2 regions of the Streptomyces sp. NPDC058326 genome follow, and region 2 is predicted to be linked to the other one. Evidence: predicted binding sites of a transcription regulator. Region 2 holds the regulator's gene; the other holds the start of a gene.
What was found. Region 2 encodes HspR, which represses chaperone genes until heat shock. Its sites were predicted from a motif close to TTGAGNNNNNNNNNCTCAA; they were not measured.
Positions count from the first base shown of each region.

Region 1: a site for HspR is predicted at 2,671-2,689, ahead of lon (endopeptidase La). Genes of this name have one in related genera too.

Region 1 covers NZ_JBHVZO010000007.1:248,975-255,102, reverse strand. Annotated here, with positions in the region: gene ACFVYX_RS16410 (zf-HC2 domain-containing protein) at 1-587, opposite strand, end outside; gene ACFVYX_RS16405 (RNA polymerase sigma factor) at 584-1,204, opposite strand; gene ACFVYX_RS16400 (hypothetical protein) at 1,246-1,875, opposite strand; gene ACFVYX_RS16395 (GNAT family N-acetyltransferase) at 1,942-2,580, opposite strand; gene lon (endopeptidase La) at 2,712-5,123, shown strand; gene ACFVYX_RS16385 (DUF4240 domain-containing protein) at 5,266-5,970, shown strand; gene ACFVYX_RS16380 (lytic polysaccharide monooxygenase) at 5,967-6,128, opposite strand, start outside.
Region 2 covers NZ_JBHVZO010000003.1:400,466-406,593, forward strand. Annotated here, with positions in the region: gene dnaJ (molecular chaperone DnaJ) at 1-1,059, shown strand, start outside; gene ACFVYX_RS07490 (heat shock protein transcriptional repressor HspR) at 1,063-1,506, shown strand; gene ACFVYX_RS07495 (hypothetical protein) at 1,573-2,049, opposite strand; gene ACFVYX_RS07500 (helix-turn-helix transcriptional regulator) at 2,046-3,089, opposite strand; gene ACFVYX_RS07505 (hypothetical protein) at 3,197-3,457, shown strand; gene ACFVYX_RS07510 ((2Fe-2S)-binding protein) at 3,454-3,774, shown strand; gene ACFVYX_RS07515 (pyridoxamine 5'-phosphate oxidase family protein) at 3,946-4,350, opposite strand; gene clpB (ATP-dependent chaperone ClpB) at 4,473-6,128, shown strand, end outside.

The DNA of each region.
Region 1 (6,128 bases), on a different contig from region 2:
CCCGCGGTCAGCAGCGGTACGCACACGCCGAGCACGGCGGCGGTACGGGTGAGCAGCAGCCGCAGCCCGCCCGACGGGGTGGCGGCCGTGATCTCGTACAGGGGGTCGGCGTGCCGGCCGTAGGACACGGCGACACCGGCGAGCGGAAGGACGGGGGAGACGGCGAGCAGCAGGCCTCCCGCCCCCCGCGACCCGGCGCCGTAGGCGAGTCCGAAGGCCCCGCCGACGACGAGGACGAGGGCCACCACCCAGGACCCGCGGAGGGCGGGCCCGACGGCCCACCAGAGCCGTGCCCACCGTCCGAGGGGGTTCCCGGCGGCGGCCGCGGGGGCGGGCCGGTGGCCGAGGGAGGACAGGAGCTCGGCGCGGACGGCCGCGAGGGCGGGGCCCGCGGCGCCGGCGCGTACGGCGGCCGAGACGCGGCCCGCGCAGGCCGCGCAGGTCTCGACGTGCTTCTCCAGGGACCAGGCGTCCGTCTCGGCGGCGGTGCCCTCCGCGTACCGCAGCGCCAGGGCGTCGGTGACGTGCCAGGGCGGCCGCTGTCCGGGCCGGGGTGCGGGTCGGTGGTCGGGCCGGGACGCTGTCATGCGGTGCCTCCCAAGGCGTGCGGGCCCCCGGGGTTCCCGGCCGCGAGTGCGGCGCGCAGCTCGCGGCGGGCGCGCAGGGCGCGGGTCTTGACGGTGCCCTCGGGTAGGCCGAGGAGCCGGGCGGTCTCACGGGTCGTCAGGCCGTCGACGACGGTCGCCCGCAGGACCTCGGCGAGCTCGGGCGAGATCCGGTCGAGGGCGGCGCCCACCTCCCCATACTCCAGGCCCGCGAGGACCCGGTCCTCGGCGGAGGGGGCAGCGGCCGGTGCCTCGGAGGGCGCGGCGGCGTGGGCGGTGGCGCGGTCGGTACGGGCCCGGGCGCGCTGGGCGTCCACCAGGCGCCGGGCGGCGATCACCCAGAGCCAGCCACCGGCCTCGCCCCGGCCCCGGTGGCCGCCGGCCGAGCGCCAGACGGTGACGAAGGTGTCCTGGAGGACCTCCCGTACGGTCTCCTCGTCGGGGCAGCGCCGGGCGAGCCGGGCGTGCAGCCAGCCGGCGTGCCGGTCGTAGAGGACGGCGAGGGCCTCGGTGTCCCCCCTGGCGACCTTGCGCAGCAGCGCGGAGTCGTCCTCGTCGCCCCCGGAGGGGCCTCCCCCTGTGGGGCGCGACAGTCTCACGCCTTCTCTATCGCCGGGAGGGCGCCGGACGGTTCACGCGCTCACGGACCGGTGGGCGGGCCGCCCTCCGGGAGGGCGGCGAAGACGCGCTGGAGGGCGGGCGGGCGCTCGCCGTCGCCCGCGACGACGAGCCGGTGGCGGTGGGTGACGGAGTACTGGAAGCCGTCGGGGACCGGGGCACCGGTCGGACGCGTCGGCACGCGCGCGTACGCGGGGTCTTCGAGCGCCGCCCGCAGTTCGGCGGCCTCGGCGGGGGTCATCCGGCCGGTGCGGGGCGGCTCGGTGCCGGAGCGGCTGGTCCAGGTGCCGTCGTAGCGGACGACGAGCTGGTTGCGGACCCCGGCGAGACCGCCGCTGACGACCACCTCGACGAGGACCTCCTGCCCGCGCGGCTCCGCGGAGGGTGGGGTCGAACCGGTGGGGGTGGTGGGTGCGGTGGGCGCCGGCGGGGATGTGGACGGGCCGGTCGGGGTCGGCCTGGGTGCCGGCGTCGCCGGGGAAGGGGGCGTGGCCGAGGTGGCGGGCCCGGGCGGCACGCTCACGCCCGATGCCGGGCCGCCCGGCGCGGGCGGGGTCTCCGGTCCGCAGCCGCTCGCGCCGAGGGCCCCGGCGGTCAGGGCCGCCGCGACGAGCAGGGCCCCGCGCCTTGTCTTCCGTACGCCTCGCACCATGGTCCGAGCATGCCCCGCCGGGGGCTCCCCGCGCAGCCGGGCGCCCGGAAGCGAGCGGCCAGGCGGTCAGCTCTCCGCCCGGACGATGCCGGTGAGCGGCCCCCGGTGGCGCCAGCCCAGCGAGTCGTACAGCGCGAGGCCGTCCGTGGTCGCGGAGAGCACCCCGGTCCCGGCGCCCGCCGGGGCGGCGGCCGCCTCCAGGGTGCGCATGACGTTGGCGCCGAGGCCGCGCCGCCGGTGCGCGGGGTCGGTCTCGATCTGGTCGGCGACGGCGGTCGAGCCCGTCGGGGCGATCTGGCCGCGCGCGGCGAGGGTGCCGTCGGGGGCGAGGACGCGGACCCGGATGACGCCGTCCCTGACCTCGGTGGTCCTGGCGTACCCCTCCGGCGGTGCGGGCCGGGCGCCCGGGTCCAGCGGCTTGACCATCATGAATCCCGGGTCGTCGGGAACGGTCCACCCCTCGGTGATCCACGGCGCGACGTCCTCGGGCTCCGCCATGACCTTGAGCCAGCTGTACGGGGCGGTGAGCCGGGCGCAGAGCGCGCCGACGGAGGCCGCGTCGGGGGCGGGCAGGACATGCCGTACGACGTGCCCGGGGAGGCCCACGTCGATCCGGTATCCCCAGGGTTCCGTGACGGCGGCCGGGGTGCCCCGCGAGACGGTCCAGCCCGCAACCCAGGCGGAAGTAATAGACGCTATATCCATTGAGCTATTACATCCCTCGAAGCGGCCCGTCGGGCGGGGTGATCGCTCAGAGCGAACAGGCCTCCGGGAACATCCACCGGCTCACATGCATTGAGTCCGTATAACTCAACTTGACTGCCGAAGGGGAGATCATGGCTTCTGCGTCCACGCCGTCCGTGCCGCTCACTCTGCCCGTACTGCCGCTCGACGACGAGGTCGTGCTGCCCGGAATGGTGGTGCCCCTCGACCTCTCCGACAACGACGTACGGGCCGCCGTCGAGGCCGCCCAGGCCGCCGCACGGTCCGGCACCGGCAAGCCCAGGGTCCTGCTCGTCCCCCGGGTCGACGGCACCTACGCGGCGACCGGCGTCCTCGGCACCGTCGAGCAGGTCGGCCGCCTCTCCGACGGCGACCCCGGCGCGCTGATCCGCGCCCTCGGCCGCGTACGCATCGGCGCCGGAACGACCGGGCCAGGCGCGGCCCTGTGGGTCGAGGGCAGCACCGTCGAGGAGACCCTGCCCGACCCGCTGCCCGGTCAGGTCACCGACCTGGTCAAGGAGTACAAGGCGCTGGCCACCAGCTGGCTCAAGAAGCGCGGCGCCTGGCAGGTCGTCGACCGCGTCCAGCAGATCGACGGCGTCGGCGCCCTCGCCGACAACTCCGGCTACTCGCCCTTCCTCAGCGTCGAGCAGAAGGTCGCGCTCCTGGAGACCGCCGACCCCGTCGCCCGCCTCAAGCTCGCCACCGCCCAGCTCCGCGAGCACCTCGCCGAGCAGGACGTCGCCGAGACCATCGCCAAGGACGTTCAGGAAGGCGTCGACAAGCAGCAGCGTGAATTCCTGCTCCGCCGCCAGCTCGAAGCCGTCCGCAAGGAACTCCGCGACCTCAACGGCGAGGCGGAGGGCGACGAGTCCGACGACTACCGCGCCCGCGTGGAGGCCGCAGACCTGCCCGAGAAGGTCAGGGAGGCCGCCCTCAAGGAGGTCGAGAAGCTGGAGCGGTCCAGCGACCAGTCCCCCGAGGGCTCCTGGATCCGCACCTGGCTGGACACCGTCCTCGAACTCCCCTGGAACGAGCGCACGGAGGACCGGTACGACATCCGCGGCGCCCGCGCCGTCCTCGACGCCGAGCACGCCGGCCTCGACGACGTGAAGGAACGCATCACCGAGTACCTCGCCGTGCGCAAGCGGCGCTCCGAGCGCGGCCTCGGTGTGGTCGGCGGCCGCCGCGGCGGCGCCGTCCTCGCCCTCGTCGGCCCGCCCGGCGTCGGCAAGACCTCCCTCGGCGAGTCCGTCGCCCACGCGATGGGACGCGAGTTCGTCCGGGTCGCCCTCGGCGGCGTACGGGACGAGGCGGAGATCCGCGGCCACCGCAGGACCTACGTCGGCGCACTGCCCGGACGTATCGTCCGCGCCATCAAGGAGGCCGGGTCCATGAACCCGGTGGTCCTCCTCGACGAGATCGACAAGGTCGGCTCCGACTTCCGCGGCGACCCCGCGGCGGCGCTCCTCGAAGTCCTCGACCCGGCACAGAACCACACCTTCCGCGACCACTACCTGGAGGTCGAACTCGACCTCTCCGACGTCGTCTTCCTCGCCACCGCCAACGTCCTCGAAGCCATCCCCGAGGCCCTCCTCGACCGCATGGAGCTGGTCAGGCTCGACGGCTACACCGAGGACGAGAAGATCGTCATCGCCCGCGACCACCTGCTGCCCCGGCAGCTGGAGCGGGCCGGCCTCGAGCCCGGCGAGGTCGCCCTGGAGGACGCGAGCCTGCGCAAGCTGGCCGGCGAGTACACCCGGGAGGCGGGCGTCCGCACCCTGGAGCGCGCGCTGTCCCGGCTGCTCCGCAAGGTCGCGGCCCAGCACGAACTGGGCGACCGCGAGCTCCCGTTCACGGTCACCCCGGACGACCTGCGGGAGCTGATCGGACGGCCGCACCACGTGCCGGAGTCGGCCCAGGACCCGGCGGAGCGCCGCACCGCGGTGCCCGGCGTCGCCACCGGTCTCGCCGTGACCGGCGCGGGCGGTGACGTCCTCTTCGTCGAGGCGTCCCTCGCCGACCCGGAGACCGGCGCCGCGGGCCTTACCCTCACCGGTCAGCTGGGCGACGTGATGAAGGAGTCGGCGCAGATCGCGCTCTCCTTCCTCCGCTCGCACGGCGCGGAACTGGAGCTGCCCGTCACCGGTCTCAAGGACCGGGGCGTGCACATCCACTTCCCGGCGGGCGCGGTCCCCAAGGACGGGCCGAGCGCGGGCGTCACCATGACGACCGCCCTGGCCTCCCTGCTGAGCGGGCGCCTGGTCCGCACGGACGTGGCCATGACCGGCGAGGTCTCCCTCACCGGCCGGGTCCTCCCGATCGGCGGAGTGAAGCAGAAGCTGCTCGCCGCGCACCGGGCGGGCATCACGACCGTCGTGATCCCCAAGCGGAACGAGGCCGACCTGGACGACGTCCCGGCCGAGATCCTGGAGAAGCTGGAGGTCCACCCGGTGGCCGACGTCCGGCAGGTCCTGGAGATCGCGCTGGCACCGGCGAAGGTGGCGGTGGGGGTCGCCGCCTGACGCCATGACGGCAGGGGTGGCCGCCCGGCGCCCCGAGGCAGGGGCGACGCGGAGCGTCCACCGGAGCGGGGTGTCCTTTCACGGGGCACCCCGCTCCGGTGCGCGTACCCGGATGTCACTGGAGGCTGTCATGCTCGTACGCATGAACGACGACGCCTTCTGGGCTCTCATCGACGAGTTGAGCCGCCGACCCGGCGACCGGGAGGAGCGGCAGGAGTGGCTGCGCGAGGAGCTGATGCGGCGGCCCGTCTCCGAGGCCGTGCACTTCCAGGTGCGCCTCGAGGAGGCGTGCGGGCGGGCCGACACGCGCGCCCTTTGGCGTGCGGCGAACCGGATCGAGAGCGGTGCCTGCACCGACGACGGCTTCCACTACTTCACGCTCTGGCTGGTGGGGCAGGGGCGGAAGGTGTACGAGTCGATCCTCGCCGACCCGGACGCACTGGCCGACGTGCCGGAGGTACGGGCCCTCGTGGGGCGGCACCGGGACGAGTGGGACGACGACGAGTGGCTGGAGTGGGAGGAGCTCGACTACGTGGCCCAGGACGCGTACGACGAGCTGACCGACCAGGACGACGACGACGGCGAGGAGTTCCTCGACGCGGTCGAGGAGGCGGCCGAGGAGCTCGCGGAGCTGTCGGGCGGGCTGCCGGACGACGGGCCCGAGGACTTGTCGGACGAGTTCCCCGAGGACTTTCCCGGGGATTTCCCGGGGGACTCCCCGGGAGGGTTCCCCGACGATTTCTCCCGTGAACGGGAAGAGGGCGACGACCCCCGGGGGGCTCGCGCGGAGGGGGTGGCGCTTCCCCGGCTCACCGCCCTCTTCCCGCCCGGGCCCTCCGGCTCCTAGGAGGCGGAGGAGTTGCGGCGGCGGCCGAGGAGCAGGCTGCCCGCCCCGAAGGCGGCGAGGGCGCCCGCGCCCGCGAGGGCCGGGGGGAGCGGCGAGGACGGGGTGGCCGCGGCCTCGGCGGAGAGGGCGGGCGCCCGCTCGTCGCCGCCGTGGCCCGC
Region 2 (6,128 bases):
GCCAACAAGGGCGACAACAAGGCGGAAGCGCGCTTCAAGGAGATCTCCGAGGCGAACGACATCCTCGGCGACCCGAAGAAGCGCAAGGAGTACGACGAGGCCCGCGCCCTCTTCGGGAACGGCGGCTTCAGGGCCGGCGGCCCCGGAGCCGGCTCGTTCAACTTCGACCTGGGCGACCTCTTCGGCGGCGCGCAGGGCGGCCCCGGCGGAGCCGGTGGCTTCGGCGGCGGCGGGATCGGGGACGTCTTCGGCGGCCTGTTCAACCGCGGGGCGGGCGGCGGCGCGCGTACCCAGCCGCGCCGCGGTCAGGACATCGAGTCCGAGGTGACGCTCAGCTTCACCGAGGCCATCGAGGGCGCGACCGTACCGCTGCGGATGTCGAGCCAGCAGCCGTGCACGGCGTGCTCGGGCACCGGCGACAAGAACGGCACCCCCAGGGTGTGCCCGACCTGTGTCGGCACCGGACAGGTCTCGCGCGGCAGCGGCGGCGGTTTCTCGCTCACCGACCCGTGCGTGGACTGCAAGGGCCGCGGCCTGATCGCGGAGAACCCCTGCGAGGTCTGCAAGGGCAGCGGACGGGCCAAGTCCTCCCGCACCATGCAGGTCCGCATCCCGGCGGGCGTGAGCGACAACCAGAAGATCCGGCTGCGCGGCAAGGGAGCGCCGGGCGAGCGCGGCGGGCAGAACGGCGACCTGTACGTCGTCGTGCACGTCGACACCCACCCGGTCTTCGGCCGCAAGGACGACAACCTCACCGTCACGGTGCCGGTCTCCTTCACGGAGGCGGCGCTCGGCGGCGAGATCAAGGTGCCGACCCTCGGCGGCCCCGCGGTCACCCTCAAGCTGCCCGCGGGCACCCCGAACGGCCGGACCATGCGCGCCCGGGGCAAGGGCGCGGTCCGCAAGGACGGCACCCGCGGCGACCTCCTCGTGACGGTCGAGGTCGCGGTGCCGAAGGAGCTGGACGACAAGGCACGTGACGCCCTGGAGACCTACCGTGAGGCGACCGCCTCCGAGGACCCCCGGGCGGAGCTGTTCCAGGCCGCGAAGGGAGCGTGACCCGTGGACGGGCGCCGACGCAATCCGTACGAACTGACCGACGAGTCGCCGGTGTACGTCATCTCGGTGGCGGCCCAGCTCTCGGGTCTGCACCCGCAGACCCTGCGGCAGTACGACCGTCTCGGTCTGGTCTCGCCGGACCGCACGGCGGGCCGGGGGCGCCGCTACTCCGCCCGTGACATCGAGCTGCTCCGTCAGGTGCAGCAGCTGTCGCAGGACGAGGGCATCAACCTGGCCGGGATCAAGCGCATCATCGAGCTGGAGAACCAGGTCGCGGCGCTGCAGAGCCGGATCGCCGAGCTGTCGGCGGCGGTCGACGGCGCGGCGGCGGCGATGCGTCAGCGCGAGGCCCAGGTCCACGCCTCGTACCGGCGCGATCTGGTGCCGTACCAGGACGTGCAGCAGGCGAGCGCCCTCGTGGTGTGGCGCCCCAAGCGCGGCGAGTAGACGCGCGGGACGGCGTCCGCGAGGCCCGAGGCCCCCTCCACGAGAGTGGAGGGGGCCTCACGCGTGTCAGGGGATCAGCTCGGACACGATGTCGCCGACCGTCTCGTACCAGGGCGCCGCGCCCGTCCCGAAGGCCGCGGCCAGGGTGTTGCCGAGGGCGATGTCGAGGGGAGTCGCGCCGGGCTCCCAGGTGTCGATGACCCGGCCGTCGCCCGAGCAGAGCAGGATGCCGATCCGCCGCCCGTTCCGGGTGAGCCGGCTCTGGTCGTGGTCGCAGGGCACAAGCCGGTAGCGGGCGCCGCCGGTGCGTACGTCGACGCGGTAGGAGCGCCGCAGGAGCCGTCCGCGCGCGGCCTTGAGCCCGGCCGGCTCCCCGTCCACGGTGAGCGCCAGCAGGGCGGCCTTGCGGGTGCCGATGGGGGTGTGGGCGTCGGGGCGGGTCCCGGGGGCCCGTACGAGCTCCACGGTGGGCAGCTCGTGCCCGGAGACCCGGAGGGTCCCCGCGGGCCCGTCGAGGTCGATCTGTACGTACACGGTGGTCATTCGTCCCGTTCGAGGCCGGTCGGGTGCGTCGCCGGCCGGGTGTCCCCTTCGAGGATGCCGGACCGGGCGATGAGGTAGCCGAGCTGGGCACGGCTGCCGCTGCCGAGGGCGGCGGCGAGTTTGGCGATGTGGGCGCGGCAGGTGCGGACGTTCATGCCGAGGCGGCGGGCGATGGCCTCGTCGACGTGGCCCTCGACGAGGAGCTTGGCGATGGAGCGCTGGACGCCGCCGACGCCGTCCACGGACGGGCTGTAGGGGATCTCCTCCTCCCAGGGCACGCCGTGCAGCCAGAACTGGTCGAAGACGCCGACGAGGTACTGGACGAGGCCTTCGTGGCGCAGTTCGAGGGCGACCTGGCGGTCGCTGCGCGCGGGCACGAAGGCGACCTTGCGGTCGACGATGATCAGCCGGTCGACGATCTCCTCGAGGGTGCGCAGTTCGAGTCCGTAGGGGGCGACCCGTTCCACGTAGGCGAGGGTGGCGGGGTGGTGCCGGGCGGTGTGCTGGTAGAGCGTGCGCATCCGGACCCCGCGGTCGAGCAGCGGTTCCATGCGGCGCAGGGCGGCTTCGAGGGTCTCGGGGCGGCGGCCGCTGCCGGGCTGGATGGTGAGGAGTTCCTCGGTGCACTCGTTGATGACGCGGTCCAGCGTGGCGTTGATGACGCTGAGGCCTTCGAGGACCGTGATGGCCTGGGCGCCGGAACGATCCTGCGTGTGAATGGCCATGAACGGCTCGAAAGCGTCGGCGAGTGCGATGGCGTGCTGCCGGCGGGCCTGTATCTCCTGCTCGATGGGGTGCACGAGCTGGCTGAGGGCGATCGTGGGGGGCACGGGACGGAGCCACTGGCTGTCGTCCGGGTCGGGGTGCAGGAGGGAGAGTTCCCTCAGGCAAGGGGCGTCTTCGGTGGCGGAGCGGGCTATGCGTCCGGTGCGGAGAGCGTTCGCGTACAGCTCCTTGCCCACGTCGCATAGTTCACCGTGACTGTGCTTATGACCGGACTCGTCGCATTCTCGCCTCATTTGCACCCCCCTCAGGGTCATGAATTACAGGAACATGATGCCCGGCTTGGCTGGTGAAAGGGGGCGTGCGTGAGCCATCGTCTTACTCGCGGGGGGGAGGTAGTGATCAAAAGAGGTGGAGATCGGCCATGACCAGGATGGTTCGTGCACTTAGCGCCATAGCCGTTGCGGCGGCTGCTCTCGGCGCACTCGCCGTAGGCGAGCCCTCGTGGGAGAGCACCCCGGCGCATTCCGTGGCGGGTCCGGGCGAGCCCTCGTGGGAGAGCACCCCGGCGCACTCCGTACTGGCGGGACCGGGTGAGCCCTCGTGGGAGAGCGCACCCACGGACGTGCTCGCCGCCCCCTACGAGCCGTCCTGGGAGATCGCTCCCAAGGGCGCGGGCGCGTGACCGTGCCGCCGGACGACCCCAGGTTCCGCCGGGAGATGGCTTCGGCCTACCGATCCGGATGGCACTTCGTCGACCTGTCCACGGCCATCCCCCACCGTGGCGACTCGCTGAAGGTCACCCTCTTCGGAGAGCCGATCGTCGTGGCACGGGAGCAGGACGAGGACGTCCGCGCCTACCGCTGCCTCCGTCGCCCCCGCGGCGCCCCACAGCCCATCCGCTGTGCCATCCGGTACGGCATGATCTTCGTCAATCTCGACCAGCGGGACCACCAGCTGATCGAACCCGAGACCATCACCGCCACCCCCCGCAGTGCCTGAGCGGTTCCCCCGTCGTTGTAGATCGCTCAGGCACTTCCCCCACACAGCGGCGCCATCGCGGACCTGAAACGCGATGGCGCCGCTGTGCTGCGTCCACGCGCCGGCGCGACGGCGCCGCTGTGCCGTCTCCGCGCGCCCGCGCGCGGCGCGTCCTGCGTCCCGCGCGGCTTCTCAGGCGCGGCCCATCGCCCGTGTGAGGGCGATCTCGATGACGACCCGGTCCGGGTTCGGGCTCGGCGTGCGTCCGTAGCGCTCGGCGTAGCGGGCGACGGCGTCCGCGACGGCCTCCGCCTCCGTACGGACACGGGCGACGCCCTCCAGGGTGGCCCAGCGGCCCTTGTCGACCTGGCAGACCGCGACCCGCGCGCCGTCCGCGCCCGCCGCCAGGACGTTGGCGACCTTCCGGCTGTGCTTGTTGGTGATCACGCGCGCGTACCCCTGCTCGGGGTCGTACGTGACCCCGACCGCCACGACGTGCGGGGTGCCGTCCGGGCGCGGGGTGGTCAGGGTGCACATGTGGTACTCGCGCCAGAAGCTCAGGTACGAGTCGGAGGGGTTCCTGGGGTCTGTGGCCATGCCCGGAAACTACCCGGGGCGGAGCCCCGCCCGACACCTTGAGCCGTACGGACTCAACTTTGTGTACTCTGGAGAGGTCATAAAGGGAGAGGACCCACGACGTTCGAGGAGGAGCACCGCACGTGGACGCCGAACTGACCAACCGGAGCCGGGACGCGATCAACGCGGCGAGCAGCCGCGCCGTGTCCGAGGGGCACGCGGACCTGACCCCCGCCCACCTTCTGCTCGCGCTGCTCATGGGTCAGGACAACGAGAACATCACCGACCTGCTCGCCGCCGTCGACGCCGACCAGGCCGTCGTCCGCGCCGAAGCGGAGCGGCTGACCGCCGCCCTGCCGAGCGTCACGGGATCCACGGTCGCGCCCCCGCAGCCCAGCCGCGACTTCCTCGCGGTCATCGCCGACGCCGACCGGCAGGCCAAGGAGCTCGGCGACGACTACCTGTCCACCGAGCACCTCCTCGTCGCGATCGCGGCCAAGGGCGGCCGGGCCGGTGAGATCCTCGACCGGCAGGGCGCGAGCGCGGCGAAGCTGCTCGACGCCTTCGAGAAGAGCAGGGGAGGACGCCGGGTGACCACACCCGACCCGGAGGGGCAGTACAAGGCGCTGGAGAAGTTCGGCACGGACTTCACGGCCGCCGCACGCGAGGGCAAGCTGGACCCGGTCATCGGCCGGGACCACGAGATCCGGCGCGTCGTGCAGGTGCTGTCCCGCCGCACCAAGAACAACCCGGTCCTCATCGGTGAGCCCGGCGTCGGCAAGACCGCCGTCGTCGAGGGCCTCGCCCAGCGGATCGTGAAGGGCGACGTGCCCGAGTCGCTCAGGAACAAGCGGCTGGTCTCGCTCGACCTCGGCGCGATGGTCGCCGGGGCCAAGTACCGCGGCGAGTTCGAGGAGCGCCTGAAGACGGTCCTCTCCGAGATCAAGGCGAGCGACGGCCAGATCATCACCTTCATCGACGAGCTGCACACCGTCGTCGGCGCCGGCGCGGGCGGCGACTCCGCGATGGACGCGGGCAACATGCTCAAGCCGATGCTGGCCCGCGGCGAGCTCCGCATGGTCGGCGCGACCACCCTCGACGAGTACCGCGAGCGGATCGAGAAGGACCCCGCTCTGGAGCGCCGCTTCCAGCAGGTCCTGGTCGCCGAGCCGACGGTCGAGGACACCATCGCGATCCTCCGCGGCCTCAAGGGCCGCTACGAGGCCCACCACAAGGTGCAGATCAACGACTCCGCCCTGGTGGCCGCCGCGACCCTCTCCGACCGGTACATCACCTCCCGCTTCCTCCCCGACAAGGCCATCGACCTCGTCGACGAGGCGGCCTCCCGGCTCCGCATGGAGATCGACTCCTCGCCCGTCGAGATCGACGAGCTCCAGCGCGCCGTCGACCGGCTCCGCATGGAGGAGCTCGCCCTCAAGAACGAGACGGACGCGGCGAGCAAGCAGCGCCTGGAGAAGCTGCGGCGCGACCTCGCCGACCGCGAGGAGGAGCTGCGCGGCCTCACCGCCCGCTGGGAGAAGGAGAAGCAGTCCCTCAACCGGGTCGGCGAGCTGAAGGAACGCCTCGACGAGACCCGCGGCCGGGCCGAGCGCGCCCAGCGCGACGGCGACTTCGACACCGCTTCCAAGCTGCTCTACGGGGAGATCCCGGCCCTGGAGCGGGAGCTGGAGGAGGCGAGCGAGGCCGAGGCCCAGCAGGAGTCGTCCAAGGACACCATGGTCAAGGAGGAGGTCGGCCCCGACGACATCGCGGACGTCGTCGGCGCCTGGACCGGCATC